Regions from separate parts of the Paenibacillus sp. GM2FR genome, predicted to be linked through region 1. Evidence: riboswitches for the same ligand, from Rfam matches in the RefSeq annotation. Region 1 holds a riboswitch; the other holds the start of a gene.
The links. Region 1 has a riboswitch for thiamine pyrophosphate ahead of PAEVO_RS14825 (YkoF family thiamine/hydroxymethylpyrimidine-binding protein). Riboswitches for the same ligand answer to the same signal wherever they lie in the genome.

Region 1 (5,382 bases):
TTTCGGGATCGTAACCGACACGTTATCAACGACTTTTTTGCCGCCATAGACTTTCGATACGTTCGTAACCTGGATCATGCTTTACTCTCCTTTAGTAGCAGGTATATGAAGTAGACACCGCCGATGAAGTTGATAATAACGCTGAGCGTTGTAGAGAACGTAAACACCCGTTCTATAACCAATTGACCGCCGACCAGCGCAATAACGCTAATCAGTATGGATGCTGCAATTAAATATGAATGCCTGTACGTCTTCATAACTTCGTACGCAACATTGACAACCAGGAGCCCGAGGAATGTAATCGGCCCCACCAAAGCGGTGGCCACCGAGATCAGAACTGCAACCACAATCAGAAGCCGCTTCACAACATAATCATAATTCACGCCGAGATTGATCGCCTGCTCACGGCCTAGTGCCAGTACGTTCAGGTACTTGGCAAACCGGGCAAAGTACAGCAAGGTCAGCGCAACAACAATGACGGAAAGGACCAGAAGCTCGGTCTTTACATTGTTAAAGCTGGCAAACATTTTGTCGGCCACAAACTGGAATTCGTTCGGATCAATCAGCACTTCCATGAAGGAAGACATACTGGAGAACAGGGTCCCAAAAATCATGCCGATCAACAGCAGGAAGTAAATGTTGTTTCCTTCCCTTTTGAACAAAATCTTATATAAGACTCCCGCAAACAGGATCATCCCGCCGACGTTGATCAAAAAGTTAACGTTGCTGCCCAGTTTGTACAGCGTAAAGGATCCGAAGACAAAGATGACGGTGGTCTGGATCAGGATATATAAGGAATCTAATCCCATAACGCTTGGCGTCAGTATCCGGTTATTCGTGACCGTTTGAAACACCGTGGTAGACAGAGCAATCGCTCCGCCGGTCAGAATAATGGCCAGCACCTTCTTGATTCTTCTTGGAAGCGCGTAATCCCAATTGCCGCCAAGATCAATGAACAGAAAGACTGCCACCAGGATGATTGCCGCTGCGGCCAACAGGCCGAGTTTGGCTTTATAAGTCATATGCCTTTCTCCTCATCAGTAAGAAAATGAATATACCGCTTCCGAGTACGCCCACGGTTAGACTAATCGGAATTTCATAGGGATAAATAATAATCCGGCCCAGGATGTCACAGAACAGTACGAACCCGGCCCCCAACAGCGCGGTATGCGAAAGGCTTTTTTTCAAATGGTCTCCTAAGTATAAACTGACAATATTAGGTATGATCAGACCAAGAAACGGAATCACGCCGACGGTCAGCACGACGGATGCCGTAACCAGCGCCACGATGACCAGTCCCAGATTCACAACTCTCCGGTAGTGAAGACCCAGGTTGGTTGCAAACTCCTCTCCCATTCCGGCCACCGTAAACTTGTTGGCAAACAGATACGCCAGAATCACAAGCGGGATACTAATATAGAGCATTTCATACTGGCCCTTCATGATCATGGAAAAATCACCCTGAAGCCATGCGGACATATTCTGAATAAGATCATATTTGTAGGCAAAGAAAGTGGCTATCGAACTGACGATATTACCAAACATCAGTCCAACGAGCGGGATGAAGATCGCATCCTTGAACTTGATCCGATCCAGGATCTTCATGAAGATAAAGGTTCCTGCCAGAGCGAATACAAAGGCCACAAGCATTTTGATAAGCGGTCCGCTTGTCGTGAAGACGAGCATCGCTACCAAAATCCCCAGTCTGGCTGAGTCCATCGTACCTGCCGTGGTCGGCGATACGAACTTATTGCGGCTGAGCTGCTGCATGATCAATCCGCAGATGCTCATGCTGACACCCGCCAATATGAGACTGACAAGCCTAGGAATCCGGCTTACAAGCATAATATGCTGTTGTTGTTCTGTCATCGAAAACAGTTGCAGTGGCGAGATATCTTTAACTCCAATAAATAATGAAATTACGGAGAGTACCACAACGGCTGCAAATAAGTATCTAATCTTCATGGCTCTTCCTTCTATGCGTATGTCTCTAAACACCCGGGATCTTGCAATTTTCATCACCATTCTCATTGAGATTGATTATCAATTGCGTTCTGATATGCATTATATCATCCTCATTCTGGCTCGACAAGTATAATTGAGAATGAAAATCAATTAATAGCTTCATACATGTATATTTTGTTCATGAATTGTTCATAATATGAAGTTTCGAGGAGACATAACTAATATCCACAGGCAGAGTCACACTTTCGTTAAGCTTCCCTTTAATGAGACTTCTCTAAAAACTAGACGAATTCAATTCATATTAAATACATAAGAAAAATTATATTTAATCAAAAGCCGTTGACAATTGCTCTAAGTTATATTAATATCCTAACATAATTATTATTTCTAACTAAACGTAAGTTAATATGGAATGATAATTAAATTGATTGCAATAAAAAGCAAAATGCATATTTGCTTGAAGTAAAGGACATCTTCTTATCAGGCGAATGCAAATTCGATTACACCAGGAGGTTTTTTTTCAATGTCTAAAGATTTTTCAACTGCACTCAAAAATCGCCGTTCTTATTACGGGATTAGCAAAGAATCCGTTATCTCGGACGAGCGTATCCAAGAAATCGTAAACGAAGCGGTTAAGTATACCCCTTCTTCTTTCAACTCCCAAAGTGCACGCGTCGTTGTATTGCTTGGCGAACAGCATGATAAACTGTGGAACATGACGGAAGGCATCCTGAAGGAAGTCGTTGGCGATGAAGAAGCCTTCAAATCCACGGCCGACAAAATGGCTGCATTCCGCGCTGGTTACGGTACGGTATTGTTCTTCGAGGACAACAACGTCATTGCCGGGCTGCAACAAAACTTTGCCGCTTATGCCGACAACTTCCCGGTTTGGTCCAACCAATCCAACGGCATGCTGCAATTTGTAGTATGGACATCCCTTGAAGCAGAAGGTCTGGGTGCATCCCTGCAGCACTACAACCCGCTGATCGACGAAAAAGTAAAATCCGAATGGAACATCCCAGAAAGCTGGAAGCTGATTGCTCAAATGCCTTTCGGTAAGCCGGTTGCTGAACCAGGCGAAAAAGAATTTGCACCGCTGGAAGATCGCGTGAAAGTATACAACTAAACCAATAGATGAAAAAACCGCCTTCCTAAGTTCCTGCAACTGGGATAGGCGGTCTTTTTTATAATGGGCAAAGATTGAAAAACCGATCGCAAAACGATACAATTACACAGGTAAGAACCCTCGAATTCCTACGATAACGGAGGCTCCGGGGCAAACTTGCAATAACCAACTACATAGGATGTTGGCTGTACTAGGGGTGCCATGTGCTGAGAGACGGCGGGCTGCCGTTAACCCTTATCACCCGATCTAGGTCATACTAGCGTGGGGAAGTGTAGCATTTATGTTTATTTCTTTTCGTAGGCATAACTGCACCTTCTTCATGGGGTGCGGTTTTTTTGCGTGGACTTATATTATGGGGAGGAAATGACAATGAATGAGCTTGTATGCGGAACCAGCCGGATCGTCGGATGCCGGTTCTCGGTATTTCCCATGACGGACCGGTTTGTAGAGGTCATCATGGACGCACTACAATCTGTGGATACGGAGAAAGTGTGGATTCAGACAGATGATGTGAGCACCTGTATTCGTGGACGAGCAGAGCATGTCTTTGATGTTACAAGTGCGATATTCGCCCATGCCGCGGCGAGCGGCGTGCACACCGTTTTTAATGGTACTTATTCCATCGGCTGCCCCGGTGATACGGACGCCGATGTATATATGACTGAGGATTCGACCCTCTTAAACCGTGACATCGGAGAACATGCCGAAATCGAGACTGCCTGCCAATTCGCTCTTTACCCCATGGGTACCGATAACTATATGGAAGTCATCTACAGTGAAGTAAATCGTGCGAAGGAAGCCGGGACATTCGCCGGAAGCGTTCATTACGCCAGCCGATTGGACGGGTCCCTGTCCCGGGTATTTGGATCGCTTGAAGACGCGTTTTTACATGCGATTCAATCCGACAGCAGCCATCTGGTCATGACTGCAGTTGTGTCCGCACACAGCCCATCAATCAAAGCCGCATCGAATTGAGTTCTATTGAGGCAGACAAAAGCCCGGCAAAAGCCGGGCTTTCCTGTCACTAGCTGCCAAGAATCTTGACAGTTTAAACCCAAGCACTCAAGATAATTACGAGCAGGATAAAGAGAACCAAAATAGTTCCTACTGAATTGCCCCATGCGCCGCCGTATTCTCCGCTCATGAAGATCCCCTCCTGGATTTAAAGAATGACGTGATGTAATCTAATCACACTATTATAGTATTGCCCGCTTTGTGCTAGTGTCACGGCTAATGTACCTCTCTTTATATATTGGTTAGGAAATATTATTCCTCAAAACCAATGAGAAGCTTCCCTCCGTACGGACGGAGCATTTCCTCGGTGAATGCCATCAGAGCTGAGGGATCATCCTGGCGATACATCGCCGCGAGCGCTGCTTCCAATCGGTCTCCCAAGATTGTGTCATAGCGGCTGAACAGCCGGAACAGTGTTTTCCCTTCACCCGTCCACTCCCGGTTCACCCTAAGTACAAATTCACAGAGAATCGCCGCGATTTTGTGCACCGTAAACCATTTTTCGCCATCCCTTCGTGGACCCTCCAAGTCCAGCATGTACTCGGTTAGCATATAACGGTATTGGTTCATGTCGGTTAGCGTCAAGGGCATGGGGCCGTAATTCAAATCGCTTCGGGCCTCCGCCCGTACCTCTTCTCCCTCGGGCAGCGCGCGCAGCACCGTCCCATCCGCAATCATCCGCTGCATTGACGGATTCGCCGCCATGACGCCCTCGTCGAAATATTCGCGATACGAGGATAAAGACAATATAAATATTTCCGCGATCCACCCATGTGCCTCTATCGTCTTCCTGCTGAAATCATATCCGTCCCGTTCTATGACCATGATGTCCAAATCGGATTGTTCATTATATTCGCCTCTGCTCGCACTGCCGCCGAGCACAGCAAGCAAACAGTCGGGATAATCGTGTTGAATGACACGTTTCGCTGCCTCTACCGGTTCCATCCTCATGACGTTTCCTCCAATATGACTCTAATCCTCCCGAAAAAAGGGCTCAAAATATCTAATTCAGCGAAAACCCTAAACGTACCTGAATCATATGGTAAATAAACGATTACCCTCATGTTGATCATAAGGAAGAAGGGATAGATGAGATGAACTATATTCATATGCTCTCCAAATTAGGCATGGGCAGTGCCCACCCGGGAGGATTCGAGGCAACGCTCAGAATGCTGAAGAATTATCCCATTCAACCGGGCAGCCGCATTCTGGAGGTGGGGTGCGGAACTGGCAGAACCGCATGCCATCTTTCGGAGATGGGGTATCAAGTGACCGCC
Region 2 (5,382 bases), on a different contig from region 1:
TGCGCCGCTCGCGGAAGGTTTTACGAAGGCTGCGAACCTCAAGGGCAGGCGCTGGCGGGACCGCTGCAGAGGATCGGCCAAGCCTGTCATGATCCGACAGGGATACTTGATGTGTCATATCGCAAAGCAGCCTCCTTTTATATATGTTGGAAAATGTCCATTCACAATGGTTTTAACCTTTTCGATTCCAGCGAATCAGCCGCTTCTCCAGCAGGGTGATCAGCAGCACCATCAGCAGGCTGAGCAGGACGATGACCAGGATGGCAACAAACACCCGGTCCGTGCGGTAGCCGGATTTTTGCAGCATCATGTAGTAGCCGATTCCCCGGTCCGAGCCGATCCATTCCCCGATCACCGCACCCATGACCGAATAGGTGGCCGCAATGCGAATCCCGGAGAAGATGGAGGGAAGGGCATGCGGCAGCTCCAGCTTGGTGAAAATTTGCCACGAGGTAGCTCCCGCCATCTGCATATAATTCATCATGGTGCGGTCAGTACGGGCGAGTCCGTCCAGGGCCGCAACAGCGACAGGGAAGAAGCAGACCAGCGTAATCACGATAACCTTGGGCAGCATGCCGAAGCCGAACCAAATCATGAGAAGCGGGGCAAGGGCGATGGTCGGCACATTCTGGCTAAGAATAAGAAGCGGATAAAGGGCGGTTTTGAGAAAAGGCACCATGTGCAGAGCCAGCGAGATGACAAGACCGATCGCCGTGCCGATCATAAATCCGATCAGGGTTAATTGCAGGGTGGCCGCTGTATGCTGGAAGAGACCGGAAGCTCCGGTAACGGCCTCATGCCCGATGGCCGTCGGCGCAGGCAAAATAAAGGGTTCAATGTCGAATACGGATACTGCGGCCTGCCAAACCATCAAAAAGAAGAGGACCGCCACAACGGGCGGCCAAACAGAACTCCACCAGCTTTTCATGGACGGTATTTCTCAGTCAGCTTATCCATGCTGATGCCGGTCGGATGATGCGCGATTTTGACTTGGGATATGATGCTGGGACTTCCCGCATTCACCAGCGCCTCGTGCATGCGCTCAACGATCTTGAGCAGCTCGGAGAGCTCTCCTTCCATGGTCGTTTCGAGTGCATGGACCTCATATTTTACGCCCGATTCCTGAATGACCTTGATCGCTTCATCCACATAAGGGATGCTGTCGGCCCCGTTTGGCGTTCTCGGTATTACTTGAATGCTTAAGAGTGTATTCGCCATATAAACTCATCCTTTCGTGCAAGCTATATTGTAATGGAAGAGAGGCGGCCTGCTGTCTCTCCTCTTAAATAGAAATAACCTTATGGCTGCTCCGGTAAAAATTCATTGGTAAATGCGCGGTCCGCGTCAAGTTCCTTCTCCAGCAGCTTGCGCTCAAACATCCAGTCGGCATACCCCGACCATACTTCGGCTTTCTGCTCGCCCCAGCGGGGTGCATCATCCTGATAACGGGGGCTCAGCCATTTCTGGCTGGCGAGAACCAGTTCGGCATCCAAGTCAGGAACAGCCTTCGTAAGCAGGGCTGCCGCATCTTCAGGATGTTGAATCGCAAAGTCATATCCTTTTGAAGTCGCCCGCATGAACGCTTTGACAAGCTCGGGGTCCTCCTGGATCTGCTTCTCGTTCGTTACGATCACCGGTGTGTAATAATCAAGCTGCTCCGAGTAGTCCTTCACATAAATCATGTCAAGCGGCTCATTGCGAAGCTCGGCTTCAATCCCCGTCCAAGCATAGAAGATCCAGGCAAAATCAATGTCGCGTTTCACGGCCGTAAAATAATCGGCATCGCCCATATTGACCATATTCACCTTGCTGACATCGGCGCCATCAATCTCCATGATGGATTTCATGACGGCTTCCTCCACAGGCGAGCCCCAGCCTCCATAGGATTTTCCTTCAAAATCGCCTGCCTTCACGATGCCCTTATCCTTGGGGGCGGCAAAGCCGGATGTATTATGCTGAATGATCGCTGCAATGGAAACGAGCGGCAATCCTTGCGTTCTGGCCAGCGTTACGCCTTCCTGATAGCTGATGCCAAACGGGACGTTTCCGGATGCGACCAGCGTATCGGTTCCGCCTGCTCCCGGCTGGACGATCTGGACATTAAGCCCTTCTTCCTCATAATACCCAAGCTCCTTCGCTGCATACAGGCCGGTGTGATTCGTATTGGCGGACCAATCGAGCATCAGCTGTACGTCACGGAGTTTCCCGGGAGTCTGACTGTCTTCGCCTTCGGCACCTGTCTTCTTGTTCTGTCCGCTTGTGCCGCATCCAGACGCAACCATCAGCAGGACGCAAGCAAGAAGCAGCGGAATCCATGTTCCCTTCTTCATCGTTTCTTCTCTCCTTTGAATTCTCTTTCTATAACCTCGTTAACTCCACAAAAAAAGCGCCCTGATGATATCAGGACGCATGACGGCGTAAGTGTATACCACGGCAAATGAACAGCTGCCGCAAACATGGGCTTCCTACGCTGGCATTACCCAGATCAGGTGTAAGGGTCAGTATCATATCGGATACACTCTCAGCCGGCCAAATTCCAGCTCCCCCGGTATTTATGAAGTTTCGATCATTACATCCGCTATTATAGTCCTAACACACCAGACCTGTCTAGTTCGAAGGGGCACGAACGAGGCAGGTCTTGGTTTAGAACACGTATGCAATTGGAAGAATGAATGGAGCTATGAACCTTTCACAAGATAAAGGATTTGAATAAGGCTTCTACCGTACGTAAGAGGTTAGCGCTGGAAAAACTCAATCCACTCCCCTTCGGGACCGTGAACGAAGAAATAGCGATACCCATTCGGGAGCGTCACGATTTCCTCATCCAAGTGAGGTACGTCCAGTCCCTGAACGCGAGCATATTCCTCTTCGATGTTATCCGTGCTGACGGCAAAATGATGAACGGTCCCTTCTGCGGGCAGCGTGTCGCTGTAACCCTGAATAAGCTCGACCTCCGTTTCGTCGCTGCCGTTAAATCCGAGGAATGCCAGCTGGATGACGCCATTGGTATGGGTAAGGCGATCCTTCAGTTCAAGTCCGACGACGGCGGTGTAAAAGGCGATCGTGGTTTCAAGGTCCCGGACGACAATGCCGACATGATCCAATCGTTTCTGTGACAAGGCTAAACACCCTTTCCGATTCATATGAGATATGAATGAAATATTATCACATAATTCCTATACGTCAAGTGGGTCTTGAAGGCGGTAACTTTTCGGAGTGTTACGGGTTTCATAGAGTAGAATCCGTGGTTTTTCTTTCATTTCCTCATCTTTACTTTTGGGTGGGTAAAAAGTATCATGAGAACTAGAAGTATTAATTCTAAAGACCTAACAAACAAGTGTTGAAAAAAGCTTACCTTTTGGCCGAGGAGGAATGCTTATGAGTCCAACTCCAGCAGATCATCTGTGGATTCGACTCGCCATGATATATGCATTCATTCAGATAATGATCGCTCTGTGGATGCCTGACGCTTTATCGCTTCAGCGTGTTCTAGTCATTATTCCTCCTGCAGCCGCCTCCGTTTATTTAATGCGGATTAGTCGGCGCTATGAGGTGCATCTTCGCAGGTTTTGGTTTATTGTGAGTCTCGGATTGATGGGGGATGCAGCGGCCCGAATCATTTACGCATGTCATGTTTGGTTTGGAAAAGAGAGCGCTTTCTCTCCAGCTCTAACCCATTTCTTCTGGGGGCTCGAACTCATCCTGTTCGCAAGTTCTCTCATTTATTTATTCCGGCATGTACAGGGTTCGTTTCGGGGGCTCCGGTTTATGCTGGACATCGTGATTGTTGGCATAACGGTCATGACGGTAGGATGGGAGTATTTCATCAAACCTGAGCTTGAGGGTCTGGCCCATGAGGCAGTATGGGGAAACATTTGGGTGGACATGCTGTATCCGCTGTGCGCAATGGTACTTATTTTTTTTACGCTGGTGTTGTATTTTAATACCGGACAGTTAAGGAAATGGTCGGCCATTCTGTTATGTCTTGGCGGGAGTACTTATATTGCAGGAGATGTTCTATACATCTATCTTGTTGATCTTATGGGTATCGAGGCACGTCCCTACCTGTATCCACTCTATTCATTATCGGTATTTTTTATTAGTTTCGCAGGTGGGCAGTCTGCCCCTGATTCCCGTAAGCCCTCTGTTGGCGAGCGGGAGCCGCGTTCGATCGGAAACCTGATCGTAAGGTACCTGCTTCCCTACAGCGTGCTTGGCGGGATGTTTGCCCTTATGGCGCAGCGTTTTGGAGGGTGGAATGGACTGTTTACCGGCCTATCCCTGTGCGTTATCCTGATTTTGTTCAGGCAGATTTTGATTCAGTTCGAGAACGACCGTTTGTTTGCCCGACTGCATGAAAGTCTGATGCAGAGTGAATCCCTGGCACATCGCGATGATCTTACGGGGCTGTATAATCGCCGTTATTTTAATGCAAGGCTGTCGAGTTCGCTGAAGGAGGCGGACCGCAAAGGTTCCCGCGTAGGCTTGCTGTATATGGATATGAACCGTTTCAAACGAGTCAATGACCGATACGGCCACCGTGCCGGCGATTTGTTGATACGAAAGGTTGCAGACCGGCTTCAAACTCTCGAATCCAAGGGAATCTTGGTTTCCCGATTAGGAGGAGACGAATTCACCGTCATGATCCATCCAGCCGGCGAAGATCAGGAGCTGATCTGGATGGCGGAGGAGATTTGGACGATGCTTAGCGAGCCGTACGACCTGGAAGGACATGAGGTTCGAACCACGCCGAGTATCGGCATTGCGGTTTACCCGGATCATGCCAGAAATGACCAGGAGCTGATTGGCCGCGCGGATGCAGCGATGTATGCGGCAAAGGAACGGAACGCCCCTTGGCATTTTGATGTGGAGCGGACGATGCTGCTGCAGCTTTTAGATCAAAAGGTTGAGTAGAAGAATGTATGACGATAGTATCGACAATAGGTTGTTAAAAGCAATATAAGTCGATTTTTGTAGAATTTGGCGCAATCATTGCACGAATCTTGCGCATTTCTCCTAAAATAGGTCATAACTTCGATATAAAATCCATAAAATGCAAAGAAATCATATTCAAAATGCCGATAAGAAGCATAGTGAGAGCTAGCTTGCCAAGGAGGACGAACATGATTTGCGACAATTGCAGCACCTTTGAACCGATTGAGGACCAGGGGACCATTCATATGAAGCCTGCAAGTGGCGAGCTTATTCAGTTGCTGGCAGTGAACGGCTACACGGTACATGAAAACAATGAGGGTTGTGCTGTGAACTACAAGGTACGTGCGGACCTGATCTCCATGATGAAGTGTCTGCAGCCCCTTCCGCTGAAGATTCGTCAAGAGCTGTCCTTCTGTGTTACCGGTGGAGAAACTCCGCAAATCCGGC

Region 2: linked by a shared signal. The riboswitch ahead of PAEVO_RS23715 (ABC transporter substrate-binding protein) and the one ahead of PAEVO_RS14825 (YkoF family thiamine/hydroxymethylpyrimidine-binding protein) in region 1 are both predicted to bind thiamine pyrophosphate.

The regions. Positions count from the first base shown of each region.
Region 1 is NZ_MKZM01000008.1:3,290,771-3,296,152, forward strand. Features, by position in the region: gene PAEVO_RS14805 (iron ABC transporter ATP-binding protein) at 1-78, opposite strand, end outside; gene PAEVO_RS14810 (iron chelate uptake ABC transporter family permease subunit) at 75-1,022, opposite strand; gene PAEVO_RS14815 (ABC transporter permease) at 1,012-1,965, opposite strand; gene PAEVO_RS14820 (nitroreductase family protein) at 2,489-3,091, shown strand; TPP riboswitch at 3,274-3,376, shown strand; gene PAEVO_RS14825 (YkoF family thiamine/hydroxymethylpyrimidine-binding protein) at 3,461-4,066, shown strand; gene PAEVO_RS14830 (sporulation protein YjcZ) at 4,140-4,235, opposite strand; gene PAEVO_RS14835 (nucleotidyltransferase domain-containing protein) at 4,358-5,056, opposite strand; gene PAEVO_RS14840 (class I SAM-dependent methyltransferase) at 5,200-5,382, shown strand, end outside.
Region 2 is NZ_MKZM01000009.1:601,396-606,777, forward strand. Features, by position in the region: gene PAEVO_RS23700 (ABC transporter ATP-binding protein) at 1-118, opposite strand, end outside; gene PAEVO_RS23705 (ABC transporter permease) at 173-928, opposite strand; gene PAEVO_RS23710 (MTH1187 family thiamine-binding protein) at 925-1,218, opposite strand; gene PAEVO_RS23715 (ABC transporter substrate-binding protein) at 1,299-2,330, opposite strand; TPP riboswitch at 2,446-2,557, opposite strand; gene PAEVO_RS23720 (VOC family protein) at 2,736-3,119, opposite strand; gene PAEVO_RS23725 (GGDEF domain-containing protein) at 3,379-4,914, shown strand; gene PAEVO_RS23730 (EAL domain-containing protein) at 5,124-5,382, shown strand, end outside.